Regions from separate parts of the Streptomyces sp. NPDC057963 genome, predicted to be linked through region 1. Evidence: riboswitches for the same ligand, from Rfam matches in the RefSeq annotation. Region 1 holds a riboswitch; each other region holds the start of a gene.

What was found. Region 1 has a riboswitch for cyclic di-AMP ahead of ACFVT1_RS07920 (transglycosylase SLT domain-containing protein). Riboswitches for the same ligand answer to the same signal wherever they lie in the genome.
Region 2: linked by a shared signal. The riboswitch ahead of ACFVT1_RS36065 (M23 family metallopeptidase) and the one ahead of ACFVT1_RS07920 (transglycosylase SLT domain-containing protein) in region 1 are both predicted to bind cyclic di-AMP.
Region 3: linked by a shared signal. The riboswitch ahead of ACFVT1_RS15995 (transglycosylase family protein) and the one ahead of ACFVT1_RS07920 (transglycosylase SLT domain-containing protein) in region 1 are both predicted to bind cyclic di-AMP.
Region 4: linked by a shared signal. The riboswitch ahead of ACFVT1_RS26415 (C40 family peptidase) and the one ahead of ACFVT1_RS07920 (transglycosylase SLT domain-containing protein) in region 1 are both predicted to bind cyclic di-AMP.

What each region holds. Positions count from the first base shown of each region.
Region 1 is NZ_JBHVPX010000003.1:182,887-190,516, reverse strand. Features, by position in the region: gene ACFVT1_RS07935 (DUF305 domain-containing protein) at 1-278, shown strand, start outside; partial or broken gene ACFVT1_RS07930 (ATP-binding cassette domain-containing protein) at 544-1,285, opposite strand; partial or broken gene ACFVT1_RS07925 (ATP-binding cassette domain-containing protein) at 1,406-2,020, opposite strand; cyclic di-AMP (ydaO/yuaA leader) riboswitch at 2,718-2,904, shown strand; gene ACFVT1_RS07920 (transglycosylase SLT domain-containing protein) at 2,909-3,694, shown strand; gene ACFVT1_RS07915 (DUF2461 family protein) at 3,933-4,580, opposite strand; gene ACFVT1_RS07910 (hypothetical protein) at 4,674-4,958, opposite strand; gene ACFVT1_RS07905 (APC family permease) at 5,329-6,726, shown strand; gene ACFVT1_RS07900 (NAD(+)/NADH kinase) at 6,997-7,630, shown strand, end outside.
Region 2 is NZ_JBHVPX010000028.1:44,365-51,994, reverse strand. Features, by position in the region: gene ACFVT1_RS36075 (pitrilysin family protein) at 1-655, shown strand, start outside; gene ACFVT1_RS36070 (M16 family metallopeptidase) at 682-2,064, shown strand; cyclic di-AMP (ydaO/yuaA leader) riboswitch at 2,421-2,587, shown strand; gene ACFVT1_RS36065 (M23 family metallopeptidase) at 2,601-3,407, shown strand; gene ACFVT1_RS36060 (GntR family transcriptional regulator) at 3,763-4,479, shown strand; gene ACFVT1_RS36055 (HPr family phosphocarrier protein) at 4,680-4,961, opposite strand; gene ACFVT1_RS36050 (GNAT family N-acetyltransferase) at 5,135-7,630, shown strand, end outside.
Region 3 is NZ_JBHVPX010000006.1:84,110-91,739, forward strand. Features, by position in the region: gene ACFVT1_RS15970 (NAD(P)/FAD-dependent oxidoreductase) at 1-83, opposite strand, end outside; gene ACFVT1_RS15975 (exopolyphosphatase) at 578-1,519, opposite strand; gene ACFVT1_RS15980 (DUF501 domain-containing protein) at 1,611-2,219, opposite strand; gene ACFVT1_RS15985 (septum formation initiator family protein) at 2,281-2,751, opposite strand; gene eno (phosphopyruvate hydratase) at 2,902-4,188, opposite strand; gene ACFVT1_RS15995 (transglycosylase family protein) at 4,524-5,300, opposite strand; cyclic di-AMP (ydaO/yuaA leader) riboswitch at 5,304-5,475, opposite strand; gene ACFVT1_RS16000 (transglycosylase family protein) at 5,776-6,750, opposite strand; gene ACFVT1_RS16005 (cytochrome P450) at 6,856-7,630, opposite strand, start outside.
Region 4 is NZ_JBHVPX010000012.1:52,013-59,642, forward strand. Features, by position in the region: gene ACFVT1_RS26390 (helix-turn-helix domain-containing protein) at 1-111, opposite strand, end outside; gene ACFVT1_RS26395 (ATP-binding protein) at 315-746, shown strand; gene ACFVT1_RS26400 (dienelactone hydrolase family protein) at 873-1,445, shown strand; gene ACFVT1_RS26405 (LysR family transcriptional regulator) at 1,651-2,589, opposite strand; gene ACFVT1_RS26410 (LysE family translocator) at 2,662-3,297, shown strand; partial or broken gene ACFVT1_RS26415 (C40 family peptidase) at 3,366-3,836, opposite strand; cyclic di-AMP (ydaO/yuaA leader) riboswitch at 3,840-4,026, opposite strand; gene ACFVT1_RS26420 (hypothetical protein) at 4,407-4,715, opposite strand; gene ACFVT1_RS26425 (ATP-dependent Clp protease proteolytic subunit) at 4,723-5,358, opposite strand; gene ACFVT1_RS26430 (hypothetical protein) at 5,717-6,088, opposite strand; gene ACFVT1_RS26435 (S8 family serine peptidase) at 6,663-7,630, opposite strand, start outside.

The sequences.
Region 1 (7,630 bases):
GTGACATGCCCGGCATGGACCACGGCTCGGACGGCGGTTCGGGGATGCCCGGGATGATGTCGGACAAGGACATGAGTGACCTCGAAGCGGCCGAGGGCAAGGACTTCGACAAGAAGTTCGCCCAGCTCATGATCGCCCACCACGAGGGCGCGGTCACCATGGCCGAGGCCGAGCGGAAGAACGGCGGCAACGCCGGCGCGAAGAAGCTCGCCGGCGCCGTCGTCACCGCCCAGACCGCCGAGATCGAGCAGATGAACAAGATCATCGCCAGGCTCTGATCCCGGGCAGGGTGCGGGCCTTCCTTTCGCCGGGGCCCGCATCCTGCCGCGCTCCCGCCGGTGCGGGCCCCGGCGGCTGCTCAGTCCGCTTCCGGTGTCGAGAGCAGTTCGCGCACCTCCTCCGCCGTGGTGTCCTGGAGTTCCTCCCCGACGAGCAGCCAGCGGGTGATGCCGACCGATTCCAGGAACGGCAGGTCGTGGCCCGCGATCAGCAGCGCACCCTCGTACGACTGGAGCGCACTGGTCAGCTGTCGCACGCCGGCGATGTCCAGGTTGTTGGTCGGCTCGTCCAGCATCAGCAACTGCGGGGCCGGTGCGGCGAGCATCGTCGCCGCGAGCGCGGCACGGAAGCGTTCTCCGCCCGAGAGGGTGCCCGCCGGCTGCTCCGCGCGTTTCCCCTGGAACAGGAAGCGTGCGAGCTGGGAGCGGATGTGGTTGTCGGTGGCCCCGGGGGCCATGCGGGCCACGTTCGCCGCGACGCTCAGCCCGTCGTCCAGCACATCCAGCCGCTGGGGAAGGAAGCGCAGCGGTACGAACGTCCTGGCCTCGCCGGACAGTGGAGCCAGCTCGCCGGTGAGGGTGCGCAGGAGCGTGGTCTTGCCGGCGCCGTTGCGGCCGACGAGTGCGATCCGTTCGGGCCCGTGCACATGGAGGCTGCCCTGGAGCAGTCGGCCGAACCGGGGGCGAAGTTCGTGCAGGCTCAGCACGGTGCGGCCGGTGGGAACGGCGGTGTGGGGGAGGCTCACGCGGATCTCGGCATCGTTGCGGACCGCGTCCGCGGCCTCCTCGCGGCGCTCGCGCGCCTCGCTCAACCGCTCCTCGTGGAGGCCGCGCAGCTTGCCCCCGGACTCCTGCGCGGACCGCTTGCGGCGGCCGGCGAGGATCTTCGGCAGGCCCCCGTCCACCTCCGCCTTCTTGCCTTGGCGCTGGCGGCGGGCCAGTTTCACATGGGTTTCCTCCAGTTCGCGTTTCTGGCGGCGTACGTCGGCCTCGGCGGCCCGCAACATCCGCCCGGCGGCCTCCTGTTCGGTGGTGAGGGCTTCCTGGTAGGCGGACCAGCCACCGCCGTACCAGCTCACGGATCCGGCGCGCAGTTCGGCGATGCGGTCCACGCGCTCCAGCAGTTCGATGTCGTGACTGACCACGACCAGCACTCCGGAGCGCCAGTTGTCGACGGCGTCGTAGAGCCTGCGACGCGCGAACACATCAAGGTTGTTGGTCGGTTCGTCGAGCAGGAGGACATCAGGATGCTCCAGCAGCAGTGCGGCCAGGCGCAGCAGGACGGTCTCCCCGCCGGACATCTGGCCGACGGTGCGGTCCAGTTCGAGGCCCCCGAGCCCCAGTGAGCCGAGTGTCGCGAGGGCTTGTTCCTCCACGTCCCAGTCGTCACCGATCGTCTCGAAGTGCTTCTCGTCCACATCCCCGGCCTCGATGGCGCGCAGTGCGTCGCGCCGCTCGGCGATGCCCAGGGCCTGGTCCACCCGCAGTGAGGTGTCGAGGGTGATGTTCTGAGGGAGGTGGGCGAGGCTGCCGCCGACGGTCACCGAGCCCTGGGAGGGGCGAAGCAGGCCGGCCAGCAGGCGCAGCAGTGTGGACTTGCCCGCGCCGTTGTCGCCCACGAGACCGGTGCGGCCACGGCCGATACCGAAGGAGAGTCCGTCGAAGACGGTCGTGCCGTCCGGCCACTGGAAGGACAGGGCGGAGCAGGTGAGGGAGGCGCTGGGGGCGGTGGGTGTCGCCATGGTGATCCTCGCAGTCGTGAGCACGGTGAATGGGGGCTTCGTATGCGAGCACCACGCAGCGACCGACAGGGGAAGGGTGCGGCGGTCCGAGAGATCGAGGGACGGCTCATGCACCGAGGTCGCATCCACGCGGGGTCACGGGCAGGGGTAAACACTGCTACTGCGTGACGGGCGTACGACCGGAGTCGTACGGCGCGATGATCGCGAACCTCAGATGCGCAACGTCCACCTCAATCGGAGACAACAGGACGGCCGAAACGATAGCGAGGCGGAGGGCGGAAGGCAAAGTCTTGTGCCGTGTGGGGGAGGGACACGGGTGGACCGCCGGCCGGTCCTTCCGGGTGCGATCGGCCCGGGGGCGGTGCGCCGGAGCGAGAGCGTGCGAGTCAACGGGTGAATGTTCCCATATGGGCGGTTTCGCCTAGTACACCCTCTTGGTCGATAAAGGGGAGTCTGTTGTGAATTGCAGCTTTTGGCCTATGCCTGAAATGCACCTTTTGCGAATTGTGTGGTGTGAGTCACGTTCAAGGTTCAGGGGGTCGTGGCGTGCGCCTCGGTTCCCTTCTGCGCAAGGAAAATCAGCAATGCGGTGTGAGGTGGATTACTGCCTTTCCGTGATTCGATCTTGCAAATGAATTGTGATCAAAAAATAGGGGCTTGTTCCATTCGGTGTTTCTCGCCTACGGTCACCGTCAATCCGGACGGAACGCCGAATCCTGCCGCCGTCCGAGAAACCGACCCGATCGCGTACGGCAGGAGCGGGGGACCCAGGTAGGCCGCCGAACCGGTATCCGGAACGGCTCGGGGTGAAGTCGCAGTTTCCTGCGGCCAGACATCTCCCGTCTGAACCCGACAGCTCACCTCGTAGGCGACGGAGAGGAATTCGCCATGCCCGCAACGGGTAAGTCCTATCGTCGCAAGCACACTTCGCTGACCCGCGGTTTCATCGCCGCGACCACGGGCGGGGCCGCTCTCGTGCTTCCGCTGATCTGCGCGGGCTTCGCCTCGGCCGCGCCGGCCCAGGCGGTCGCCGCCGAAAAGGCCGCGGCGCCGTCCGCCGCCGTCAAGGAAATATCCGCCCGGAAGGCCGCGCCCACCGTCTATTCCGTGACCGTGGGCGACACCCTTTCCAAGATCGCGCGGGGGCATTCCGTCAGCGGTGGCTGGCAGAAGCTGTACGAGGACAATCGAGGCGTGATCGGCGGCAACCCCGCCGTGATTCGTCCCGGCATGAAGCTGACCATCGGCGCCGAGGCGGAGTCTCGCGTTTCCACCGGCGTATCCGCCGTGAACGGCGTCGCGGTGCCGGCGACGGCCACCACTGCCGCACCGGCCGCCAAGCCCGCCACGTACACGAACAATCTGGACGGCTGGATCAAGAAGTCGCTGGCCGTCATGGCCGAGCGCGGCATCCCCGGCAGCTACAACGGCATCCACCGCAACGTCATGCGTGAATCCTCCGGCAACCCCCGGGCCGTCAACAACTGGGACTCGAACGCCGTCGCGGGAACCCCGTCCAAGGGTCTCCTCCAGATCATCGACCCGACGTTCCGCGCCTACCACGTGCCCGGTACGTCGCTGGACAGCTACGACCCGGTTGCCAACATCACCGCGGCCTGCAACTACGCGGCCGCCAAGTACGGCTCGATCGACAACGTGTTCGGGGCCTACTGACGCGCAACGGCGCCGACGGCGGTTCAGGACCGACGGGTGGCGAGAGGCCGGAACAGAGGCCGCTCGCGAAGGACCGCACCCGCCGGTCAGGGACCGCCTTCCGGCCGTAGTCCCGCATGCGTGGAAAGACGGAACTCCCGACCCGCGCCCATCCGTCGCCGGACTGCCGTCCCGAGACGGGCCGTTGGGCATGGGGCCCCGCCCCGCACGCATGCGCGGGCAGCGTACGGAGGTGGCGCTACACGGCCCGGCGGGGGCCGGGAACGGTCACATGGCCGGCGAGCCACGAGAGGAGGGGCTCCAGTTCCTCTGCCGCCGCGAGCACGGCACCGGCCAGCGCCGGCGTGTGCTGCGCGCAGTCCCCGCCGAGGGGGCGGGTGGCGGAGATCGAGCGGTACCGGAGGTAGTCGGCGCGGGGATGCCCGGCGTCATGGCCGCGTGGCACGCGCTTCATCAGGTCACCGGTGACCTCGTACCCCCGCGCTGCCAGCGCCTCGACGGCGCGCACCAGCCCGGGGCCGCTCTCCTGCGCGGCAACCGCCTTGCGGAACAACGGGATCTGCCCCGGGTCCGGGTAGGTCCAGCCGCCCTTGATCCGGAGCCCGTCGAGGTCGAAGCGCAGGCCGATCTCGACATTGCGCGCGATCCGGATCACCGCCACTTGGTGCTGCCACCACCACGGGTCCTTGCGGAACCCCCAGACGGAGAAGTCCTCGTACGCCCCGTCCGCGTCGGCCACCTCGTTCAGCAACGCGATCATGGGTTGGCGGACCAGGTGCTCCCGGTCCTTTCGGCGTTTCTCGCGCGCCTCCTGCGAAGGGGTCCCCTCCAACTGCAGAAGCAGGTCGAATGCTTGCTCTGTCCAGCCGCTGAAAGCTCTGCTCATCCAGGAGACCTTAAGGGCTGTCCCGTAGGGCAGCAGTCCGGCCGGGAGGGACACGGCCGGGAGGGACACGGCCGGGAGCGGTCCGCGCATCGGCTACTCCGGCGGCGGCCTGGGAACCGTGGCAGCCGCTCCTTCCCGGACGGACTTCACCACCGCGTCGTGAAGGCGCCGGCTGTCGTCCTCCGAGCAGCACGACACGGGACTGCCCGACATGGTGAACCAGTCGATCGCACCCGTGTACTGCACAGTCACCTGGGCCGTGTCATCGGCCCAGGTCGTGTGAACCGTCAGATCCCCGGACAGGACGCCGGCCTCGTCCGTCAGCACGCCACCGTGCCCGGAGAACACACCACGAGTCGTCCATGACGCCCAAGCCATGCCTCCAGGCTGGCATCAAGTCCAGGGACGCGCACCCGCAGCCACATGGGTGCGCGCCGGCGGCCCTCCATGCTCCGTGGCGCTCCGGGGTGCCCCCACCCTTCCGGAATCTGGAACGGGCGAAACTTTCCACCTGGTCCGGCTGCGGTTCCCGTACCCGCCGATCCTCAGCGGAATAACGCATTCTTAACGCCAAACCGTCAGATCTTCTCGCCGAAACAACGAATTCCGTAGGTGAACACCTCTTGACCTGCGGAACTCGTCAGGATTGCATGTCGCGCTGGGAGCGACGAAACCACTCACCACGTCCTCGTCTGGAGGCGATACCGCTCCCGTGCTCAGACACCGCACCTTTGATCGGAATCGCACGATGACCGAAACGCTCAGCGCTCCCCAGGCGCTCGCCCCCGCGACCGGCCCCACTCCGCAGAAGCTCAAGCGCTCCATCGGCGTCGTGGGCGGAACGCTGCTCACGCTCTCCTGCGTGACGCCCGCTTCGACGCTCTTCGTGGTCGTACCGGACTTGTTCTCCAGCCTCGGCACCTACACCGCCCTCACCATCGCCGTCGGATCGCTGCTCTGCATCGCGGTCGCCTTCTGCTACTCGGAGCTGGGCACCCTCATCCCGAGCGCGGGAGGCGAGTACGCCATGGTGTCGACCATGGCGGGACGGCTGGCCGGATGGCTCGTCTTCGTGCTCTCCCTGCTGGTCGTGATGATCGTTCCCCCGGTCATCGCCATGGGCACGGCCGACTACCTCGCTCCCCTCGTGCACATCCCGGCCCCCGCCGCAGGCGCCGGAGTGATGGTGCTCGCCACCCTCGCCGGACTCCTGGACCTGCGTGCCAACGCGTGGATCACCGGGATCTTCCTCGTCCTGGAAGTGATCGCGGCGGGCGTCGTGGCCGTTCTCGGCTTCGCGCACTCCGAGCGCGGAGCCTCCGCGCTGGTGCACGGTTCGGTCGCCTCGTCGGGCGGTACGAGCTCCACGGTCACCGCGATGATGGTGGTGTCCGGGCTGGCGATTGCGCTCTTCATCACCCAGGGCTTCTCCACGGCGGTCTACCTCTCGGAGGAGCTGGAGAATCCGCGGCGCAACGTGGCCCGTACGGTCCTCGCCACCCTCGCCATCTCCACGGCGGTCATCCTGGTCCCGGTCATCGCCATCACGCTGGGCGCCCCGGACCTCGCGGCCCTGACCTCGGGCGACCTGAACACCATGGTCGCTGCCTGGTCCAACTCGGCCGTCGGCACCTTCGTCAGCCTCTGCGTCGCCCTCGCGATCATCAACGCGGGCATCGTCATGGTGATCCAGAACTCCCGGGTCCTGTTCGCCTCCGCCCGGGACAAGGCGTGGCCCGAACCGATCAACAACGCCCTGGCCCGGCTCGGCCGCTTCGGCTCCCCGTGGGTGGCGACCCTGGTCGTCGGCATCCCCGGCGCGGCACTCTGCTTCGTCAACCTCGACACCCTGTACGGCGTCACCGGCGTCTCCGTCACCGGCATGTACCTGTTGGTCGCGGTCGCCGCCCTGCTCTGCCGCCGCGGTGCGCACCGCGAGGCGCCTGCCTGGCGCATGCCGCTGTGGCCGGCGATCCCGCTGCTGCTCATCGCCGTGCTCGCGTACATCCTGACCCAGCAGGAGACCGAGTACCTGCTGTGGACCGGCGGGATCACCGCTGCCGCCACGCTCTACTGGGCGCTCTATCTGCGGCCCCGCCAGGACACCCGCTGGCTGGTCAGCATTCCGGAGGACGTACAGAGCTGACCGGACGACCGGGCGGGCCCGGCCGCCACGCGGTCGGGGGCCGGGAGACGGATGGCCGGGCGGTGGCGCCGCTGGTGGTCCGCAGGCCGGACGAGAAGGCGGCGGGAGCCATGGCCCCGGCCGCCTCCCGCCGCGTTCCCCGGTGGCCCGATCGCCTGACCGCGGACGGCAGGGCGGCCCGGCGACCGAGCGGCCGCACCCGTGCGGCGTCAAGGTGGAGACAGGACATCGTCACAGTCACCAGGACGCAGCGCGGGGAGTCGGAGCGAGATGAGTGTCGAGCGGGTGGGAGTCGTCGTCCACCAGGGCCATCCCGAGGCCGTCGCCGCGGCGCGCGTCGTCCATGACTGGTGTGCACGCGACGACATTCCGTGCACGGACATCGACGTGTGGCGCGAGGACACACGCCGGCGCGGCGGACGGGAGGAGGCCCAGGTCGCGGGCAACCCCGACCTCATCGTGACACTCGGAGGCGACGGGACCTTCCTGCGCGGCGCCCGGATCGCGGCCAAGAACCAGGGCGCCGTCCTCGGGATCGACCTGGGCCGGGTCGGCTTCCTGACCGAGGTGCCGGTCGAGAACGTCGTCCGGGCACTGGACGCCGTCCACCGCGGACGGGCGGAGATCGAGGAGCGCATGACGCTGACGATGAGGGCCTCCCGGGTGCTGGAAGTGCCCAAGGACATCGATGCGCTGATGGGCTACGGACGCCGCCCGATGCTGCCGCCTCCCCAGGTCGACCGGGAGGCCGAGGCCGGGGCGGAGGGCTGGGGAGTGGCGCTGGATGTCATGGCCCTCAACGACATCGTCGTCGAGAAGCTCGCACGCGACCGGCAGGTGAGTCTCGGCGTCTACATCAGCGGCCGTCTCCTTGCCTCGTACTCGGCCGACGCCGTCATCATGG
Region 2 (7,630 bases), on a different contig from region 1:
CACGCTCCCCGAGACCATCGGCGAGCAGCTGCGCGAGGAAGTGCACGAGGAGGTCCCCGCGCGGGCGTTGATGGCCGCCTACCGGCTGCCGCACGACGGCACCCGCGAGTGCGACGCGGCAGACCTCGCGCTGACCGTGCTCGGTGGCGGCGAGTCGTCGCGGCTGCACAACCGCCTGGTCCGCCGTGACCGTACGGCCGTGGCGGCCGGTTTCGGGCTGCTGCGGCTGGCCGGTGCGCCCTCCCTCGGCTGGCTGGACGTCAAGACGTCCGGCGGCGTCGAGGTGCCGCAGATCGAGGCCGCGGTCGACGAGGAGCTCGCCCGGTTCGCCGCCGAGGGCCCCACGCCCGAGGAAATGGAACGTGCGCAGGCCCAGTTGGAACGCGAGTGGCTGGACCGGCTCGGTACGGTCGCGGGCCGCGCCGACGAACTCTGCCGGTTCGCCGTGCTGTTCGGCGATCCGCAGCTCGCCCTGACCGCCGTGCAGCGGGTGCTCGCCGTCACCGCGGAAGAGGTCCAGGCGGTCGCCAAGTCCCAGCTGCGCCCCGACAACCGGGCCGTGCTGGTCTACGAGCCGGTCGAGCCCGCGGAATCGGCGGACACCGACGAGACCGACGCCGACGACACCGACACGCACGAAGGAGCGGACAAGTGACCGACGCTGCCGCGACTGGAGTATCGATGCAGTTCCACCCGCAGCCCGCCCCCGGCGTGGCCCGCCCCTGGGCCTTCCCCGCGCCGGAGCGCGGTGCTCTGCCCAACGGCCTCACGGTGCTGCGCTGCCACCGTCCCGGCCAGCAGGTCGTGGCGGTGGAGATCTTCCTCGACGCCCCGCTGGACGCGGAGCCCGAGGGCCTCGACGGTGTGGCCACGATCATGTCGCGGGCGCTCTCCGAGGGCACCGACAAGCACACCGCCGAGGAGTTCGCCGCCGAGCTGGAGCGCTGCGGCGCCACCCTCGACGCGCACGCGGACCACCCCGGCATCCGGGTTTCCCTGGAGGTCCCGGCCTCCCGGCTGGCCAAGGCGCTCGCGCTGGTGGCCGAGGCGCTGCGAGCGCCCGCCTTCGCCGACAGCGAGGTCGAGCGGCTCGTGCGCAACCGGCTCGACGAGATCCCGCACGAGCAGGCCAACCCGGCCCGCCGCGCCGCCAAACAGCTCTCCAAGGAGCTCTTCCCGGCCTCGGCGCGGATGTCGCGCCCGCGTCAGGGCACCGAGGAGACGGTCGAGCGGATCGACTCGGCCGCCGTGCGCGCCTTCTTCGACGCCCATGTCAGGCCGTCCACGGCGACCGTCGTGGTCGTCGGCGACCTCACCGGCATCGACCTGGACACCCTGCTGGCCGACACCCTCGGCGACTGGTCGGGCGACACCGCCGAGCCCCGTCCCGCCCCGCCGATCACCGCGGACGACACCGGCCGGGTGGTGATCGTCGACCGGCCGGGCGCGGTGCAGACGCAACTGCTGATCGGCCGGATCGGCGCCGACCGGCACGACAGCGTGTGGCCGGCCCAGGTGCTCGGCACGTACTGCCTGGGCGGCACGCTCACCTCCCGGCTGGACCGGGTGCTGCGCGAGGAGAAGGGCTACACCTACGGCGTGCGGGCCTTCGCCCAGGTGCTGCGGTCGTCGGCCCCGGACTCCGCCGCGGGGCCGACCGGTGCCGCGATGCTGGCCATCAGCGGATCGGTGGACACGGAGTCCACGGGACCGGCGCTGAAGGACCTGTGGACGGTACTGCGGACCCTGGCGGCCGAAGGGCTGACCGATGAGGAGCGCGAGACGGCCGTGCAGAACCTCGTGGGTGTCGCACCGCTGAAGTTCGAGACGGCGGCCTCCGTCGCAGGCACCCTCGCCGACCAGGTCGAGCAGCACCTCCCGGACGACTACCAGGCGCATCTTTATGCCCGGCTCGCGGAGACCGGCACGGTCGAGGCGACCGCGGCGGTGGTCAGCGCCTTCCCGGGCGACCGGCTGGTCACGGTCCTCGTCGGTGACGCGGCGCAGATCGAGGAGCCGGTCCGGGCGCTGGGCATCGGAGAGGTGTCGGTGGTCGCCGGCTGACCGGGCCGGCCCGTTGCGCGTGGCGGTCCGCCGGTGGCGGTCCGCCCGTGCCGCCTCACCGCTCGGCCGCCTCTTCCGGCGGAGGACCGACGGGGCGGACCGAGTGTCGGCTGCGCCGCTCGGCCCCCCAGCTGGCCCACCATCCGGTGTCATGTGTCCACATACCGGGACAAGAGGAAGGCTCCTGTGAGCGAGATCTCGCTGGAGCCTTCCTTTTTGTCCGTTCTGGTGGAGGGGTTGCCTGTCTGCCCTGTGGGATGCGCTACAAAACGGCCTGTCCGTTTGGTGAATGAAAGTGACCCCGCTTAGCGTCGGCTGGGCTGTCCGTCACTCGTACGCCGCATCCGCGACGCACCGGGCAGCCATCGCCGAGTCCCCGTCAGGCGCGAGCCTGGGGAGCCGGGGACCCACGCAGTCCCTGGGGTGAATCGGATGTCTGGGCCTCGGTGAGGCCGGGGCGTCCGTAGGAGACCTTCCTGCTCCGAACCCGTCAGCTAACCCGGTAGGCGAGAAGGAAGGAAAGGACCAGCCACTTCATGGCGTTCACCCGTGCCACCGGGAAGCATCGTGCCCCGAGCCGACTGACGTGCAGGAGCGCGAAGATCGCCGGCGTCGCGGCCCTGGCCACCACCGGCGTCGTCGGCGGCATGGCCGCGCCGGCCCTCGCCGCGGACGCGTCCGTCAGCGAGACCGGCCTGAACCAGGTCATCGCCATCGACAGCGCCCTCGCCGGCCAGATCGACGCCCAGGCCGACGCGCAGCGGCGCCAGGCCGATGCCGCGGCGAAGGCGGAGGCTCAGCGCAAGGCGGAGGCCCAGAAGCGGGCCGAAGCCAAGAAGAAGGCGGAGGCGAAGGCCAAGGCCGACGCGAAGCGCGAGGCCGAAGCGCGCGCCGAGAAGGCGCGCGCCGCCCGGTCCGCCGAGCGCACCCGCCTGGGAGCCTTCCAGCTCCCGGTCGCCGGTTCGTACGTCACCACCGGCTACAAGTCCAGTGGCTCGCTCTGGTCGTCCGGCAGCCACTCGGGCATCGACTTCCACGCCGCGTCCGGCAGCTCCGTCGTCGCCGTCGGTGCCGGTACGGTCGTCGAGGCCGGCTGGGGCGGCGCGTACGGCAACAACATCGTGCTCCGGATGACGGACGGTACGTACACGCAGTACGGCCACCTCTCCTCGATCGGCGTCTCCGTCGGCCAGAGCGTCGGCGCGGGACAGCGGATCGGCCTCTCCGGTTCGACCGGCAACTCCACCGGCCCGCACCTCCACTTCGAGGCCCGGACCACGCCTTCGTACGGCTCCGACATGAACCCCGTCGCATACCTGCGCGCCCACGGCGTCAACGTCTGACCGACGCCCCCGCAGCACCCCTTCGAAGGCCCCGGCGATACGCCGGGGCCTTCGCCGTGCCCGCGGTGCCGTGCCGTGCCCGCGGTGCCGTGCCGTGCCCGCGGTGCCGTGCCGTGCCCGCGGTGCCGTGCCGTGCCCGCGGTGCCGTGCCGTGCCCGCCGGGCCCGGCCCGCCGTGCCGACCCGCAGTGCCCGGCTCCGGCGCCCTCCCGTGGTTCCTGCCCGCCGCGCCGTCCGTGGCCAAAAGATATTCATGAATTTCTGCCCGGCATCGGAAATGCGGCCGCATTGGAATAGAGTCGCGGAACAGGCGTCGGCCGGCCGCGTTCCGCGGGGATCGAGGCGGAGGTTCGGGCATGCACATTCCCGCGCATTCGGTATGCACGGCAATCCGTGACGACATCGTCTCCGGTGTCTTCGAACGCGGCAGCCGGCTCACCGAGGAGTTGCTGGCGCGCCGTTACGGGGTCTCCCGTGTGCCGGTACGGGAGGCGCTGCGCACCTTGGAGTCCGAGGGGTTCGTGGTCACCCGGCGGCATGCGGGCGCCTGTGTCGCCGAGCCCACCGAACAGGAGGCGGCCGACCTGCTGGAGGTCCGGATGCTGCTGGAGCCACTGGGTGCCGCACGTGCCGCGCACCGCCGCACCGAGGCGCATCTCAAGGTGCTGCGCGGCCTGGTCGGGCTCGGCCAGGAGCGGGTCGGGCGGGGTGAGAGGGAGGATCTTCGCTCGCTGGGCGGCTGGTTCCACGAGACGTTGGCGCAGGCCTCCGGCAGCCCCGGCCTGATCGCGCTGCTCACCCAGCTCCGGCACAAGATCGCCTGGATGTACGAGGTCGAGCAGCCGGCCCGCCCGGCGGACTGCTGGGCCGAACGCGGAGCCATCGTGGACGCGGTGGCGCGCGGCGACGCGGAACGGGCCAGGGCGATGGCCGCCCAGCACGCCGAACGGGCCGCGGCCGCGCACCGGCTGCGCCGCACCGACCGGCCGGAACGCGGACCCGCGGCATCCCGCACCGACCGGCCGGAACGCGGACCCGCCGCCTCCCGCACCGGCCCGGTGAGGGCTCCGTAACATCCCGTAAACGCCACAGGCGACCGGCATTAACCATTACGCCGTATACAAAGAGCTGCCATTCCGTGGGGCTTTCTTCAGGCTGCCCGAATTACCTTTTCGCACGGGAATGTATTTGCCCGGTCCGGACCGGGAATGCGAAAGAGCCGCGGACCCGGTCAAGGGTGTCGCGGCTCTTTGAGGGGAGGGCAGGAAACGGGTCAGACCGTCTCCGGCAGCTCGTCGAGCCCTTCGGCGACCAGCTTCGCCAGGCGGTCCAGGGCGGCCTCGGAATCGTCGGCCTCGGACGCGAGCACGATCTCCTCGCCGCCGTGCGCGCCGAGACCGAGCACCGCGAGCATGGAGGCGGCGTTCACCGGGTTGCCGTCGGCCTTGGCGATCGTCACGGGGACGCCGGAAGCCGTGGCGGCACGGACGAAGATGGAAGCGGGGCGGGCGTGCAGGCCCTCGGCCCAACCGACGTTGACGCGGCGCTCAGCCATGGTTCTGCCCTTCACGAATCAATAGTTGTCTAGACCAGTCTCTCACGCAGTGCGCGATGCTCCGGCCGACCCGCGGCAGGCGTTACAGCCCGTGCCGCACCGCCGCTCGGCCCCCTCAGACTGCCCCGGCCCCAGGGCCTACGCGACTGCTGACGGAGTCGTAGTCTTTGCCCATGCAGCCCTCGCCGGAGCAGAGTCCGCATCACGCGTACCCCGACCACTGGGAAGCAGACGTGGTCCTCCGCGACGGAGGAACCGCGCGGATCCGGCCCATCACCACGGACGACGCCCAACGGCTGGTCAGCTTCTACGAGCAGGTCTCCGACGAGTCGAAGTACTACCGCTTCTTCGCTCCGTACCCCCGTCTGTCCGACAAGGACGTGTACCGCTTCACCCATCACGACTACGTCGACCGGGTGGGGCTCGCGGTCACGGTCGGCGGCGAGTTCATCGCGACCGTCCGCTACGACCGGATCGACGAGCGGGGCAGGCCCGCCTCCGCGCCCGCCGACGAGGCCGAGGTCGCCTTCCTCGTCCAGGACGCGCACCAGGGCCGGGGCGTGGCCTCGGCGCTCCTCGAACACATCGCGGCCGTCGCCCGGGAGCGCGGCATCCGCCGCTTCGCGGCCGAGGTGCTGCCCGCCAACAACAAGATGATCAAGGTGTTCCGGGATGCCGGGTACACCCAGCAGCGCAGCTTCGAGGACGGCTCCGTCCACCTCACCCTGGACCTCGAACCCACCGCCGAGTCCCTCGCCGTCCAGCGCGGCCGGGAACAGCGGGCCGAGGCGCGCTCCGTACAACGGCTGCTCGCCCCCGGCTCCGTCGCCGTCATCGGTACCGGCCGCACACCCGGCGGGGTCGGCCGCACGGTCCTGCGCAATCTCCTCGGGGCCGGTTTCACCGGTCGTGCATACGCCGTGAACCGCGCCTTCGCCGCCGACCAGGGCACGATCGACGGGGTCCCGGCCCACCGTTCGATCGGCGAGATCGGCGAACCGGTCGACCTCGCGGTCGTCGCCGTCCCGGCCGACCGGGTTCCCGAGGCCGTCGCCGACTGCGGCGAGCACGGTGTCCAGGGGCTGGTCGTGCTCTCCGCCGGGTATGCCGAATGGGGAGCCGAGGGCAGGGAACGGCAGCGGGAGCTGGTCCGCCAGGCCCGCTCGTACGGGATGCGGATCATCGGACCGAACGCCTTCGGCGTCATCAACAACGCCGAGGCCGTCCGGCTGAACGCCTCCCTGGCCCCCGAGCCGCCCGCTCCCGGACGCATCGGCCTCTTCACCCAGTCCGGAGCGATCGGCATCGCGCTGCTCTCTGGGCTCTACCGGCGCGGCGCCGGGCTCTCCACCTTCATCTCCGCGGGCAACCGCGCCGACATCTCGGGCAACGACTTCCTGCAGTACTGGTACGAGGACCCGGACACGGACGTCGCCCTGCTGTATCTCGAATCGCTCGGCAACCCCCGCAAGTTCACCCGCCTCGCACGGCGCACCGCGGCGGTGAAGCCCGTGGTCGTGGTGAAGGGCGCCCGGCACAGCGGATCCACCCCGCCCGGCCACGCGGTACCGGTCAGCCGTATCCCGGACGCGACGGTCTCCGCGCTCATGCGGCAGGCGGGCGTGATCCGGGTCGACACGGTGACGGAAATGGTCGACGCGGGCCTGCTCCTCGCCGACCAGCCGCTCCCGGCGGGCCCGCGGGTCGCGATCCTCGGCAACTCCGAGTCGCTCGGCCTGCTCACGTACGACGCCTGCCTGGCCGAGGGGCTCCGCCCGCGCCCGCCCCTCGACCTCACCACCGCCGCGACCCCGCAGGACTTCCGGGACGCCCTGACCGAGGCCCTCGCCGACGACGGCTGCGACTCGGTGGTCGTCACGGCCATCCCGTGGGTGGGTGAGGACGGCCAGGCGGAACCGGGCGACGGAGAGGTACTGGCGACCGCCCTGCACGCGGCCGCGGCGGCCGGCCCCGCCAAGCCGGTGGCCGTCGTCCACGTGGAGATCGGCGGCCTGGCGGAGGCGCTCGCCGCGGCCACCAGCACGGTCGCGCAGCAGCGCCCCTCGACGCAGTCCTCCTCGGCCGCGCCCCCCTCGCGCGCCGGAGCCGAAGCCCGGACCGGCCCCGCCCCGGCGCACACCACTTCGGCCGCCGCCCCCGGCACGGCCACCGCCGACCCCGGCGCGGAGGGCAAGGCAGGCCCGGAAGGCAAGGCAGGCACCGACGTCCGGGAAGGCGCAGGATCCGGCCCCGGTTCCGGCCCCCGCACCCGTGCCGGCCGGATCCCCGCCTACCCCGCCGCCGAGCGGGCCGTGCGCGCCCTGGCCGAAGCGGTGAGGTACGCGCAGTGGCGACGGCAGGCGGCCGTGCCCGGCAAGGTGCCCGAATTCCTCGACGACACCATCGACGAACAGGGCGCCGCCGGCCTGATCGATGCCCTGCTCGGCCCGGACCCCGATCCGCGGGGCAGGCCGCTCGCGCACGAGGAGGCGGGCGAACTTCTGGGCCGCTACGGCATCACCGTACGGCCGACCCTGCCGGCCCCCGACCCGGAAGCCGCCGTCGCCGCGGCGGCGCGGCTCGGCTATCCCGTGGCGCTCAAGACCACCACGCCCCACCTCCGCCACCGCGCCGATCTCGGCGGTGTCCGGCTGGACCTCGCCAACGAG
Region 3 (7,630 bases), on a different contig from region 1:
TTCTTCAGAATGCGTCGAGCTGCGTACAGGCCTACGTACCCACCGCCTACTACGAGGATCCTGGGACGCTCCGTGGTGCTCATGCCATCGAGTATCCACCCCCCTCGGAGGGCGGGCTCGTGAGCCCCTTCACAAGGTATCGCCCACCCTCTGCTACACTCCGCCGCCCGCGTGACCGAGGTCATGGCGCCGAAGGGGAACCACGGCATGGTGGCGAACGTTGCTCACCGCCTGTGAGCTGGACCTTGAGCCTCCGGACGAGGTGAACCACCGCCCCGATTCACGCGCCGGCAACGCGCCCGGAACGGTCCCGTATCGACACGGAACGCCCCCGCGAGGGGCCCTGGATGCCCATACGGACCAGAACTGCCCTCCACGGGGCCGAATTCCTTGTGAAGAAGTTCACGAACTTCGTCGCGACGTGTCCCGCGAAGCGCCCCCCGGGTGGCCCACGCCAGCTCAAAAGTGCAGGCCAAAATGCGTATGAGCACCGTTCTCGCACCCCTTGGGAAGGCCGGCGTGCACCGGCCTTCCCAGGGGCCGGTGCCCGCCGCCGGCCACCGCCGCGGGAGCGGGTCTAGGCGACCGACCAGCCGATTCCGTCGAGGATGTCGTGTTCGCTGACGACGACTTCCCGGGCCCCGGTCCGCTCCATCACGGCGAGCAGGATCAGCGCCCCGGAGGTGATCACATCGACCCGTCCCGGATGCATCGCGCCGATCGCGGCACGCTCGGCGTGGGTGGAGGCGAGGAGCCGTCCGGTGATCTCCCGGACCTGGTCGAGGGAGATCCGGGAGTGGTGGATCGCCTCGGAGTCGTACGCGTCGAGCCCCAGGGCGATCGCGGCGACCGTGGTGACCGTCCCGGCGAGGCCGACGAGGGTGGCGGCGCCGGTGAGCGGGACGCTCTCCTCGGCGAGGTCGAGGGCCGCGTCGATGTCGGAGCGGATCGCGGCGATCCGCTCCGGGGCCGGCGGATCGCTCACGACACCGTCGCGCACGAGGTGCCGCTCGGTCATCCGGACGCACCCCATGTCCACGGAGCGCGCGGCCCGCACGTGGTCGTCGCCGACGACGAACTCGGTGGAGCCGCCGCCGATGTCCACGACGAGATACGGCTTCGCGAGGTGGTCGCGGCCCGCGAGCTCCTTGGTGGCGCCGGTGAAGGAGAACTCCGCCTCCTGGTCGCCGCTGATCACCTCGGGCTCGACACCCAGGATGTCCAGCACCCCGCGGACGAACTCGTCCCTGTTCTCCGCGTCACGGGAGGCGGAGGTGGCGACGAAGCGGATCCTCTGCGCCCCGTGCTCCTTGATCACCTCCGCGTACTGGCGGCAGGCGGCGAACGTCCGCTCCAGGGCCTCGGGCGCGAGCCGGCCGGTGCGGTCGACGCCCTGGCCGAGGCGGACGATCTCCATCCGCCGGTCGAGCTCGGCGAACTCACCGGTGGACGGGTCCGCGTCGGCGACGAGCAGGCGGATGGAGTTGGTACCGCAGTCGATGGCGGCCACGCGGGTCATGGGTGCTCCTAGTCCGGGGGCGCAGCCCCCAATCACGCCCCTCCGGCGATCGAGGAGCGGGGGTCCGGGGGCGCGAGCCCCCGCAGAACGGTCAGCCCTCGTCCGGCGCGCCATCGGCCGGCCGGAACGCGAAGTGCCCGCCCTCCGACTCCTTGACGGTCCAGCCGTTCTTCTCCTCCGGCACGCCGCACGGCGAGACGCACGGCCCCTTGCGCCACCACTCCGGCAGCATCGCGATCGCCTCGTCGCCCAGCGGGTTCACCCCGGGCCCGGCGGCCAGCGAGTGCCCGACCAGCACATGCAGGCACTTCACCCGGTCCGGCATGCCGCCCGCGCTCGGGAAGCCCTCCAGCACCTCGATGGCGTCGCGCCGGGCAAGGTAGTCCTCGTGCGCGGCCCGGTACGCGGCGGCCAGCTCCGGGTCGGTGCCGAGGCGCTCGGTCATCTCCTTCATGACGCCGTTCGCCTCCAGCGTGCCGATCGCGGACGCGGCACGCGGGCACGTCAGGTAGTACGTCGTCGGGAACGGCGTACCGTCCTCCAGCCGGGGCTGGGTCTCGACCACGTCCGGGTTGCCGCACGGGCAGCGGTGCGCGATCGCGCGCAGCCCGCGCGGCGGGCGGCCCAGCTGCTGCTGGAACGCGGCGATGTCCGCCTCGGTGGGCGCGGTGGACTCGGTCTGCGGAGGGGGGGTTTCCATGCCTGCCTAGGTTCTGATCGGGCTGCTCGAACTGCGGTTCTGCAGAGGGATGAGAAGGGGTTCAGTCGCGGTCGGCGCTGTCGACGCCGTCCCAGAGGTTGGAGTGCCACGGCCGGCCGGACCCGTCCGTGTCGCCGTTGCGCTCCTTGACCGCGTCGGGGTCGATCACGGTGTAACCGGTCTCCCCGGGAAGAAGGTAGTGCAGGTGCTTGCGGGCCAGCTGCCTGATGTAGGCGTCGTCCTGGAGGCGCGCCTTCTCGTCGCGCAGCTCCTCGGTGCGGGTCCGGGCCTCCCGCGCCAGGCGCTCCTGGTCGGCGATCTCGTCCCGCTGCGAGACGTACTGACGCATCGGGTACGCAAGCGCGACCACCAGGGAGCAGACGACGAGGGCGAGGAAGGCCGCCCGGCCGGTGAGCCGGGAGCGGCGGGCCTGACGGCGGGTCTGCGAGCGGTAGACGCGGGCCGCGGTCTGCTCACCGAGCAGCCGCAGCCGGGTCGCGGTGGAGAACCGGTCCCGGTCCTTCGCGGCCATGTCTCCGCCTCCCCATTACGCACGTCCGTCCCCGCACACGGTACGGGACCGAGTGCGGGGACGGACGGAGGCCGGTGCCTTTGGCCCCTGACGGGCCTGTGCTCAGTTCACAGGGCGCCGTGCCCGCCGGTTCGCGGAGCGCCGTGCTCGTCAGTTCGCGGAGCGGAACCGGGGGAACGCGGAGCGGCCCGCGTACACCGCGGCGTCGTCGAGGATCTCCTCGATGCGCAGCAGCTGGTTGTACTTGGCGACACGGTCCGAGCGGGCCGGGGCGCCGGTCTTGATCTGGCCGCAGTTCACCGCGACGGCGAGGTCGGCGATGGTGACGTCCTCGGTCTCGCCGGAGCGGTGGGACATCATGCACTTGAAGCCGTTGCGCTGGGCAAGCTCGACGGCGTCCAGGGTCTCGGTCAGCGAACCGATCTGGTTGACCTTGACGAGCAGGGCGTTGGCGGAGCCCTCCTCGATGCCGCGGGCCAGACGCTCCGGGTTGGTGACGAACAGGTCGTCGCCCACGATCTGCACCTTGGCGCCGAGCTTGTCGGTGATGACCTTCCAGCCGGCCCAGTCGTCCTCGTACAGCGGGTCCTCGATGGAGACCAGCGGGTACGCGGAGACGAGCTCCTCGTAGTACTCGGTCATCTCGGCGGCCGAGCGGGACTTGCCCTCGAACTCGTACGTGCCGTCCTTGTAGAACTCGGACGCGGCGACGTCGAGTGCGAGCGCGATGTCCTTGCCCGGGATGTAGCCGGCTTCCTTGATGGCCTCGACGATGAGGTCGAGGGCGGCGCGGTTCGACTCCAGGTTCGGCGCGAAGCCGCCCTCGTCGCCGAGACCGGTCGAAAGCCCCTTGGTCTTCAGGACCTTCTTCAGCGTGTGGTAGACCTCGGCACCCCAGCGCAGGGCCTCGGAGAAGGACTCCGCGCCGATCGGGGCGATCATGAACTCCTGGATGTCCACGTTGGAGTCGGCGTGCGACCCACCGTTGAGGATGTTCATCATCGGAACGGGCAGCAGGTGCGCGTTCGGGCCGCCGAGGTAGCGGAAGAGCGGCAGGTCCGAGGCCTCGGAGGCGGCGTGGGCGACGGCCAGCGAGACACCGAGGATGGCGTTGGCGCCGAGCGAGCCCTTGTTCTCGGTGGCGTCCAGGTCGAACATCGCCTGGTCGATCAGCCGCTGCTCGGTCGCGTCGTAGCCGACGAGCTCCGGGCCGATCTGCTCGATCACGGCGAGGACGGCCTTCTCGACGCCCTTGCCCTGGTAGCGGTTGGGGTCACCGTCGCGAAGCTCAATGGCCTCGAACGCACCGGTGGAGGCGCCGGACGGGACGGCAGCACGGCCCGTGCTGCCGTCGTCGAGGCCAACCTCGACCTCGACCGTGGGGTTCCCCCGGGAGTCGAGGATTTCCCGGGCTACGACGACGTCGATGGACGGCACGAGGCATCTCCTTCTGGGATATGACACTGGTTGTGCAGGGTCACTTTGGCCTTGCGACAAGAGCCTAACCGGCCCGGCCCGCTCAGCCCGACGACCGCCCGTCCCCTGGGACGAAAAAGGACCCAAGGGCGCGCGTAAGCAGACAAACAGTCAGAATTTTACTGGTCAGTAACTACAACAGTTGAACGATCACCCAGAGGTGGCGCGCCTCGCGGAGGCGGCGCGTGGCGGCGCCGGCACCTCGCGGTGGTGGTGCGCGACACGGGAAACCCCGGCCCGGCGCGTACGGGGGAATGCGCGCCGGGCCGGGGTGCTCAGGGAGGAGAGAGCCTGGACTACTTGGTCAGGTGCAGCTGCTGACCCGGGTAGATCAGGTCGGCGTCCTTGACGATGTCCTTGTTCAGCTCGAACAGCTGGTGCCAGCCGCCCTCGACCTGGTGCTCGGCGGCGATCTCGCTCAGGGAGTCGCCGGAGACGACCTTGTACTCGCCGTCACCCTTCTTGACCTTCTCGCCGGTCGGGGTGGTGACGGTCTTCTTCGACTCGGCCTGCGGGGCGGCGGAGCGGTCCGAGCGGGAGGCGGCGGGGGCCTCGGTGCGCTCGGCCTTCTTCGGCTGGGCCTGCTGGACCGGCCGCGACTGCTGCTTCGGCGCGGCCGGGGCGCTCTGCTGCCCGGTGGCGCTGGAGCTGGAGCTGGACTTCGAGGAGGAGCCGGTGTCGACGCCCGGGTTGACACCGTCGTTGGTCAGGTTGCCGGCGCCGGCGCAGCCCCAGGCCCCCGGACCCTGCATGTCGAGCAGCCGCTCGGCGGTGGCGATCTGCTGGGCCTTGGTGGCCAGGTCGGCGCGGGGGGCGTACTGCGTGCCGCCGGCGGCGGCCCAGCTGGACTGCGAGAACTGCAGGCCGCCGTAGTAGCCGTTGCCGGTGTTGATGGACCAGTTGCCACCGGACTCGCACTGGGCGACGGCGTCCCAGGTGGCGACGGAGGCGGCGGAGGCGCCGGTCGCACCCATCAGCGGAACGACGACGGCGGTACCGGCGACACCGGCGAGCGTGGCGACGCGGACGGCCTTGGACGGGCGGCGGTGCTTGCCCTTGCCGGAAAACAGCATGGAACTTCCCCTCACCGACGCCTACGAGGTGAGCTGTCGGGTTCGGGCCAAGTGAGTTGCCCGGTCGCACGTCCTAGCACGCGACTTCACCCCAAGCCGGTCCTGATGCGTCCTTCGACGATCGGGCCCGGCGCTTACCTGGGTCCCCCGCTCCTGCCTACGGCGCTTTACGCGTCTGTTCCCTTCGACCGACGGCAGGATTCGGCGTGACGATCGACGGGGCCCGCGGTGCGAGCGGTTCCGACCGTAAACATACGCAACCCCTACATTCAAAGATGGACACATCGGACAATCAGCCCTTACTTGCATCTGAGGAACCGTCGTTTTCGCAGGTGGGAGGCGATACGGAAGGGCTCCCCGGGCGCGACACGCCAGTTGACGCAAAGAGACCCATGTCTCACTTACGCATAAGCGGACATAGGTCTCTGAACTACCCCAGATTTTGAGGCTCTTTCAGCCGATTATCAGACCGCTCTCACTCGGCCTTCACGTCGAGATCGAGGCTCTGGCCGGGGAGGATGAGGTCCGGGTCGGATCCGACGGCATCCTTGTTGACCTCGTACAGCGCGGGCCAGCCGCCGGGGACCTTCTGTGCGTCAGCAATCGCCCAGAGGTTGTCGCCGGAGCGGACGGTGTACGTGCCGTCGGCGGTCGACGCGCCCGCGTCGCGCGCGTCACCGTCACCGCGGGAGGCATGCCGGCCCGACTCGCGGTCGACGCCGCCGTTCGCGTTCCGGCCCTCCTCGGGGGCCGGTGCGCCGCGGTGCTTGCCACTCGTGCCGCCGGTCGAGTCGGCCGAGCCGGTCGGGTCCGAGGCGTCGGGCGCACCGGAGGACGGGGCGTCAGAAGACGTCCGGGACGGCTCGGCCCTGCCCGCCGGCCCGTGGGCGGCGCCCGCCCCCTTCGAACGGTCCGCGCTGCCCCTACCGCCCGTACCGCCCGAGGCGGCGTCCGGGGCGGCGTCCGACGGCGTGGCGTCCCCGGACGGGGGCGTCGACGCGCCGTCAGCCGGCTCCGTGCTCCGTGTCGGCTCGGCGGGGGGCGCGACCCCGGGATCGACGCCCGGCAGCGTCCCGTCCTCCGCGAGGCCGGAGATGACCGCACAACTGGGCCAGGCCTTCGGCCCCCGGTTCTCCAGGACCTTCTCGGCCACGGCTATCTGCTGCGAGCGGCTGGCGAGGTCGGCACGGGCGGCGTACGACTCGCCGCCGTACGCCTTCCAGGTCTCCTGCGAGAACTGCAGGCCGCCGTAGAGGCCGTTGCCGAGGTCGGCGCTCCACATGCCGCCGCTCTCGCACTCGGCCACCCGGTCCCAGGTCTTGGCGTCGGCCGCGTGCGCGCCGCCCGCGCCGAGCAGCGGGATGGCGATGGCCGATCCGGTCACGCCCGCGGCGACGACGATGGCGGGTGCCTGACGAGGGCGACGGTGTCTGCCGTTCGCGGAGCCCATGGGGATGCCTTCCGTGTGACTGACAAGTGACGGGTGAGTCGAACGGTGAACCTAGCGGGACTCGAACGCGTGTCACAAGTCGATGCAGCGCAGATCACGTGGAAGTCACAGAGTTGACTGTCCGTCATCTCGCGTCGGCGCGGGCCTCGGCTCGAACTCCACCGGCAGCGTGCGCAGTCCACGCATGATGAGCCCGCCACGCCACCGCAAATCGGTAGATTCCACCGCAAGTCGCAGGTCAGGGAGGCGCCTCAGAAGCGTGGCGAGCGCCGTCTGTCCCTCCAGCCGGGCGAGCGGTGCTCCCAGGCAGTAGTGGATGCCGTGCCCGTATCCGAGGTGCTGATTGTCACGCCGGGCGAGGTCGAGCGTGTCGGGGTCCCCGAAGCGTTCCGGGTCGCGGTCGGCGGCGGCGAGCACGACGAGTACGGGGTCGCCCGCCGCTATGTCCTGTCCGCCCAGTGTCAGCGGCTCGGTGGCGAACCGCCAGGTCGCCAGCTCCACCGGACCGTCGAACCGCAGCAGTTCCTCGATCCCCGTCTCCAGCAGCTCGCTCTCCCCCGCGGCGAGGGAGCGTTGCAGCCGCTCGCGCTCGCCGGGGTTGCGCAGCAGGGCGTACACCCCGTTGCCGATGAGGTTCACCGTCGTCTCGAATCCGGCGAAGAGGAGGATGAAGGCCATGGCCGCGGCCTCGTTCTCGGTGAGGTGCTCGCCGTGGTCGCCGGCCCGGATCAGCCCCGAGATCAGATCGTCCCCCGGGTTCTCCCTCTTGCGGTGGATCAGTTCGGCGAGATAGCCGCGCATCTTCTTCACCGACCTGGCCACCCCGCCGCGCGGGCCGCCGCCGTGCCGGATCATCATGCCCGCCCAGTCCCGGAAGTCG
Region 4 (7,630 bases), on a different contig from region 1:
GTGCCAGCCGAGTATCCGCGCGGCGTCCCGACTGGTCAGTCCCGACGCATGGCGCAGACTCCGGAGCTCCTCCCCGAGCTTGCGGCGCCGTACCGCAGGGCCATGGTGCATCTGCGGCCTCCCTCCCTCTTCTGCCGAGCGGACAGTGTGGCGTCCGCATGCGGCCTTGTGCGGCAGGTTCACCGCATTGAGCGACAGATATATGCATATCTTGGTGGATCGCCGTCACAGGGGGCAGCATCAGTGGCAATCTGGCGCGAAGCGCAACCCGGACCGAACGTGGGTCGGTCCGGGTGGGAAAGGGGCGGCTCGCCATGGCAGACCACCAAGAAGCAAGCGTCACCCTGCCGAGCGAGCCGGTCTCGGTCGCGGCGGCCCGCAGATATGTGGACCGGGTGCTCACCGAATGGGGCCTGGCCGCCGGTACCGAGTTCGCCGACAGCATCCGGCTCATCGTCTCGGAGCTCGTGACCAACGCCGTCCAGCACACCTTCGGGCAGTCGCCCACCTTCACCGTGGACCTGAAACTGGAGCGGGAGGAGGAGTTGCGGATCGGGGTGACGGACAGTCACCCGCGCCGGCCGCGGCGACTGCCTGCCGCCGTTCAGCAGGACAACGGGCGAGGTTTGGTGATCGTCCGCTGTCTGGCCAAGGAACGCGGCGGCCGACTCGCCGTCACCCCCACCGCCGACGGCGGCAAGACGGTCTGGATCGAGCTCCCGTGGAACCTCCCCGTACAGAACTGACCGGCTTTTGTCCGCGGTGTTCTCCGCGGTCGGCCGACGGCTGCGGCAGGTTCGCCGAGCGCACTCCCCGGGCAGCGCGCTAGATTTGCGGATCGATCCCTGCCCGACGGCTGTTGGAGTTCCGCAGTGACCGAAGTTGTGCTGTTTCACCATGCTCAGGGCCTTACCCCGGGCGTGACGGCCTTTGCCGACGCATTGCGCACCGAAGGCCATACCGTGCATACGCCCGACCTGTACGAAGGCCGCACCTTCGACACCCTGGACGCGGGACTGGCGCATCTGGAACAGATCGGCGTCGACGAAATACTCGCTCGCGGCGTGCTGGCGGTGGCCGACTCACCGGCCGAGCTGGTCTACATCGGGTTCTCCCTCGGCGTGCTGCCGGCGCAGAAGCTGGCCCAGACGCGGCCCGGCGCCCGCGGTGCCGTATTCGCCCACTCGTGCGTGCCGAGTTCCTGCTTCGGAACGTGGCCGTCGCAGGTCCCGGTCCGCATCCACGCCATGGAGGAGGACCGTCTCTTCACCACCGAGGGCGACGCGGACGCCGCCCGCGCACTCGTCGACGAGGCTCCCGATGCCGCATTGTTCCTCTACCCCGGTGACCGGCACCTGTTCGTGGACAGCTCGCTGTCGGCCCACGACGCCGAGGCTGCCGCGCTGATGCTCGACCGCACACTGACGTTCCTCCGCTCGCGGTGAACCGGGTCCGGTGCCCGCGACCGGCCGGTCTCGGGGCCGACGCCGATCGGGCCCCGGGCGGCGATCCGCCCCCGCGAGGATCCCGCCCACCACCGCGCGGCGACGGCCGAACGGCCCGAGCGGAGTCGGGCCCGCGGGCGACGGCCCGGCGGGGCGCCGGCCGCCGGACGGGGCGGTGGGATGCCGCACGTCCCCGACCGCGTGATCATCCGCCCTCGCCGCCCGGTCGCCGGGCCGACGCCGCCCGTCCGAACCCACTGCGCAACAGCGCCTGAAGCGTCGCCGCGGCGGCGCTCGCCCGGTCACCGCGGTGCACCACCGAGATCGTCCGCCGGAACGAGGCGGGTTCGAGCCGTCGTACGGACAGTGGCGTCGGCGACATTGCGGCGACCATCTCCGGGACGACCGCCATCCCGATGCCCGCGCTGACCAGCGCGCAGACCAGCGCGTAGCCGGGCGACTCGCAGACCACGGCGGGTGTCGCCCCCGCCCGGGCCAGCGCCTGTTCCACCCCGCGACGCGGCGGATGTGTCGGCGCACTGCTGATCAGCGGCCGTCCCGCGAGCTCCGTCACCGGCAGCCGACCGGTGCCTTCGGCCAGCATCTGCCCCACCTCCGTGATCAGGACCAGTTCCTCGACCAGCAGCGGCTCGGCGAAGACGCCGGAGGGCCAGGCGGCCGGGGGTGCCGGCTCGTACACGTGGGTCAGCGCGAGGTCGACCTCGCCGGCGGCCACCGCGGCGACGCCGTCCGGTGGCTCGTACTCGGTGACCGCCAGTTCCACGTCCGGGTGGGCGCGGCGGAAGGCGCTCAGGACCGGCGGCAGCAGATGGATGCCCGCGGTGGTGAAGGTACCGACCCGGAGGCGCCCGCCGGAGAGCCCGGACAGCCGGGCCAGCTCGTGACGGGCCCGGTCCATCTCGTCGAGGATCCGCCGGGCGCGCCCGGCCAGCAGCTCTCCCGCCGCGGTGAGGCGCGCCCCCCGGTGGTGGCGCACCAGCAGCGCGGCGCCCGCCTCCCGCTCCAGCTTGGCGAGCTGCTGGGAGAGGGCGGGCGCGGTGTAGCCGAGGCGGGCGGCGGCCCGGGTGATCGATCCGGCCTCGGCGACCGCCACCAGCGCCGCGAGCCTTGTCGGGTCGTACATGAAGCGTTCCTTTTGGCAGACCCAGAAGATTGCAAGTACACGCTAAAGGCTCCGTTGGTCCAGGGTGGACCCATGGACGCACAACTGATCGCCTTCACCGGGGTCGCCGCGGGCATGGTCGCGCTGCCGGGCGCGGACTTCACCGTCGTCGTACGCAACGCGCTCGCCTCCCGGTCGGCGGGGGTGGCGACCGCGCTGGGCGTTGCCGGGGGACTCCTCGTGCACACCGCGCTTGCCGTCGCCGGGCTCGCCGCGGTGCTCGTGGCGGTGCCCGTCCTGTTCCGCACCGTCCAGCTGCTCGGCGGGGCCTATGTCCTCTACCTGGGCATCAGCGCCCTGTACGCGATACGGCGCCGCACCACCACGGACACGGAGGGGACCGCGGACGAACCGGCCGGCCGGGGATCCCTACGCGCGCTGCGTCAGGGGTTCCTCACCAATGCCCTCAATCCCAAGGCGCCGGTGCTCTTCCTGAGCCTGTTGCCCCAGTTCGTTCCCGACGGGCAGCCGCCGCTCCCGAGGACCTTGCTGCTCGCGGTGATCGTCGTGCTGCTCGCCCTGGTCTGGTTCCCCGCCGTGGCGCTTCTGGTGGACCGGATGGGCCGGTGGCTGCGCCGGCCGCGTGCCGCCCGCGCCATCGAGGGCGGCAGCGGCGCGGCGCTCACCGCGTTGGGGCTGGTGCTGGTGTCGGGTCCCCTGGTGCACTGAGGCCCCTCCGTGCCGAGGTTCCGCTGCGCCGAGAAGGGCGGACCGGCGCCGGAGGCCGGGCTCGTCCGGCGGACCCGCCCGTAGTAGACGCGCTTCGTCCAGATCTTCTCCAGCCGGACCACCGCGCCGGTCCTCGGCGAGTGCCAGATCTTGTTGTGACCGGCGTAGATCCCGACGTGGTAGACGCTGCGGCCGGAGTGGAAGAAGACCAGATCGCCGCGTTGCCTGTGCGAGGCCGAGATGTGGCGGGTCCTGTTGTACTGCTGCTGGGCCGTGCGGGGGAGCTTCTTGCCCGCCTTCTTGAACGCATAGGACGTCAGGCCCGAGCAGTCGAAGCGGTTGGGGCCGGTGGCCCCCCAGCCGTACGGCGAACCCTTTTTGGAAGCGGCGACCTTGAGCGCCTTCACCGAGAGAGTCGCTGCCTGGGCTTCCGGAGCGGCGCCGGGGGCGAGCATGGTGCCGCCGACGGCGGCCAGAGTCAGAACCGAGGCCGTGCCGGCCCGGGCGAGCAGAGACGGGACATGAACCTGCGCAGTCATGCGCAACCCTTCGTCAGCCGCCTGTGAAGGATGACCTGTCGGGTTCGGGCTGGCGAAGTTGCCCGGCCGCGCTCGGCGGCTTCACCCCGAGGGCCGACCGTTGATCCGGTCGACCCGTTGTGCTCGGGTCCTCCACTCCTGCCGATCCACTTCTGTCGACCAGTCATCCGGGCGGCGGCAGGACTCGGCGTCCGCCCGGACCGCCCCGCCGCGGTGGCGGGGGCTTGTCGTCCCAGGGATCTTGACTCACCGACTGCCGGATTTCCGAGGGGAAACAGCGATTTGTGAGGCTCCTCACGACTGATCCGTTCGGGTGGAGCCGACGCTTTCGGGGAGCCCTGGCGGTCACTCGGACCGGTCCCGCACCAGGGCGGAATCAAGGATTCCGTCCACTGCTCATCCGAAAAACGCAAGTTGAGATATCGCTCGTGAGGGGGACTCTCTACGCCGAAAGAGCGAGGAATTCCGACGTGGCCACCGGGCGTGTCGCGAAGGGGAGTTGGCTGACCCCTCGGGCGGGGTGGGGGGAGTTGGGCGGGCGGTGCCGGGGCCCGGTGAAGAACCGGCTGATCAACTTGCCGGTGCGGGGGGTACGGTGACGCGTCCGGCCCGCCGTTCCCCGTCCAGTACCCGCAGCGCCCGCGCCAGGGTGGCGGCGTGGATCCGCGCCTCGCCGCGCTCGTGCATCAACACGAGGGCGTCCCGCAGTGCGCCGGCCCGTGAGGCCAGTGCCTGTGCGGCCCGCAGGGCGCTGTAGGTGTCGCTGCCGTGGGCCGGGTTGATGCGGCCCAGTTGGTCGAGGACTTCGAGATAGCGGTCGATGAACTCCCCCTCGGCGCGTGTCAGTGCGGGGAGCGGCGGCAACTCTGGCGGCTGCATCGGGCGTTCACCGCGTGCCGTGCGGCGGGAGCGACGACTTCCGGTTCTCCGTGATGTGGTCCACCAGGCCGTAGGCCTTGGCGCCCGGGGCATCGAGGATGAGATCGCGCTCGATGTCGGTGGCGATTTGCTCGGCGTCGCGGCCGGTATGACGGGTCAGCAGTGTGATGAGCATCTCGCGGACCCGTTCCCATTCCCGGGCCTCGATCGCCAGATCGGACGGCTGGCCCTGCACCGGCTCGGTGAGTGCGGGCTGCTGCACGATGACCCGGGCGCTGGGCAGTGCGTGCCGCCTGCCGGGAGCGCCCGCCGCGAGCAGCACCGACGCGCAGGAACCCGCCTGGCCGAGGCAGTAGGTCTCCACCTCGCAGGTGAGGTACTCCATCGTGTCGTAGATCGCGGACATGGCCCCGAACGAGCCGCCGGGGGAGTTGATGTAGAGGGCGATGGGCCGGTCCGGGGCGGCGTGTTCCAGATACATGAACTGGGCGATCAGATCGTTGGCCGCGGTGTCGTCGACCGGCGTACCGAGGAAGACGATCCGTTCGGCGAGCAGCTTGGAGTACGGGTCGAGGGTGCGGGTCCCGTTGCTCGTGCGCTCGGTGAACTCGGGCAGCACGTAGCGGGCGGCGGGGTGGAACAGCATGGACGGTGCCTTTCCTCCGGGATCTGTACGGCTTTTGCGCAAGCGGGGTCTGCGCAAGCCTCTGTAAAAAATGTACAGGACGTACAGAAGGTTATGATGGAGCATGATCCTGGTGATCCACTAAAAGTCCCAGGTCAGAGGCCGTTTTGGCTGTTCGCCGAGGGCGGAAATCTCGTAATCTCTCTAGACGTCTTGATCATCAGGCTGCTTCGCCCTCACTGAAACCGAGTAGAGAGGTGAGGTGGTCCGAGGCGACGCGGAGGTCCTCGGGGCTCGGGTGGACGTACACCCGCTTACGACTCGGTACGCGATTGAAGTCTGGGCGCGCCGGCCTGGCGGGTCGGCCGGTGGATGATCAGCAGGCGGCCTTCCGGGCGAGCACGGGTTCGGTGCTCGTGTGCCGCCGGGTGGGCCTGCGGGCCGCGCGGTCGGAGACCAGTCCGGCGATGGCGGCGTGGGACTCGCGTCGGCCGGGGTATCGCTGGAGCGGCCGCCCCTTCTTCTCCTCGCCGATGGTGTGCTCCACGCAGATCCGCGCGGAGGACCGCCGTCGGCGCGCTTCGCGCCAGGCGCAGTTCTCGCCCAGCGGCACTTTGTCCTTCGGCTTGCGTGGCGGTGCCTGGACCTGGTTGGGGAAGTCGTTGGCCAGGCCCCGGTATCCCTCGTCGACCTTCGCCTTGACCTGCGGATGCAGACACAGCTGTTCGACGATGCCTTCGATGCGCATCGTGGTCTGGTCGTGCAATCTGCCGGGCCGGTCGGCCCCGGACCACAGCTGCCGGGGTGCGCAGGGGGATGCCGGGCCGGTCGGGGACGGCGAAACCGCGGACAGCCGGCAGCGGGCGGATCTCGTGGATGGCACCGGCTCCCGAGTCGCAGCGTTCACCACGACGTTCGAAGCGGCGGAGGACTGGAGGTACAAGGCAGCGGCAACCAGCCCGCACAGCACCGGCTGGTACAGCCCCCGCTGGGCGGAACGATTCCGAACCCCAGGCACCGACGGACAAGTCGCTCGGGTACGGCTTGCGCTCGGTCACCCCGCCAGCACGGCCAAGCGCACCGACCAGCAGATTCGCTCCAGACTCACACGGGAGCAATGCTCAGAACCTGTGGATCGGCCGGGAGGACGCACCTTCCCTGGTGATTGACGACAGGTCACCGAGCAAGGCCGACGTCGCCGCGTCGGTCGGGAAGGAATGTCCGGGCTCACCGTGGTCAACGCCGACGGAACCACCAGTGGCAGGGCATCACTGCTGGGCGCGCACGCCGGGGCGCCTACGGTGCAGGCGCCCCGGCATCGGTCAGCGGCGGATCTGGTAGGCGCGGGTCACCGTCTGCTCGATGGTGTTGCCATCGGCATCGGTGGCCTGCACGCGCAGCGACACGAAGCCCGCGTTCACGGGGTTGCCGATCGTGCCGTTGAGGCCGCCGTCGAGGCGGACCTGCCGCCAGTTGGCGCCGTCGTCGTATGAGGCCCACAGCTTCGCCCCGGCGAGCTTCAGACCATTCAGGCCCTTGGGGTAGCGCACGCCCAGTCCGATGCGGGTGGTGGAATGCGGCCGGGCGCTGTTGGCCTGGTCGACGTCGAGTCGGTAGTCGACCGACAGGACGGGGAGCAGGGTCAGTCCTTCCTTCCGCTCGGAGTGGAATCGCCAGTCGGTGCGCACCTTGGTGGAGGTCGTCCAGCCGGGGGCGTCCCGCTGCACGTCGGTGACCACGCGGTATTCAGCGCGCTGTGCCGTCATCGGGAAGGCGACGGGCGCCGAACCGATGCTGCCGAGGAGTTGGCCGTCCCGGTAGACGGTGGACAGCGCCTTGTCGCTGCCGGCTTCGGCGGAGAAGGACTGGTCCGGCGCGGTGTCGAGCAGACCGCCCGACGCCACCACACCGACATCGCCCTGCCGAACGGCCGCATTGGACTGTGCGTCCGGCAGCGCGGTGCGTACCACGGCCTTGTTCCAGTCGCGGTGCACGCGCTGTCCGGCCTTGAGCGTCGAGGCGTTCGTCATCTTCCAGGAGCCGTCAGACGTCCACACGGGACCTGCCTTCACCGCTTCCCAGGTGGGCACGTCCGCGGAGACGTACTCGGTCCGGGAGCGCGGCAGGACCACCCGATCGAAGCCGAAGTACGCCGTCGGCTGCATCGGCGAGCGCGTCAGCCGGGCGTATCCGCCTTCGGTGGCCGGCGTCGAGGCGTGGAACGAGGAGTCCACGGTGGCCAGTTCCTCGTTGCGTACCCGGTAGCGCTGGTCGGCGGGGATGCCACCCT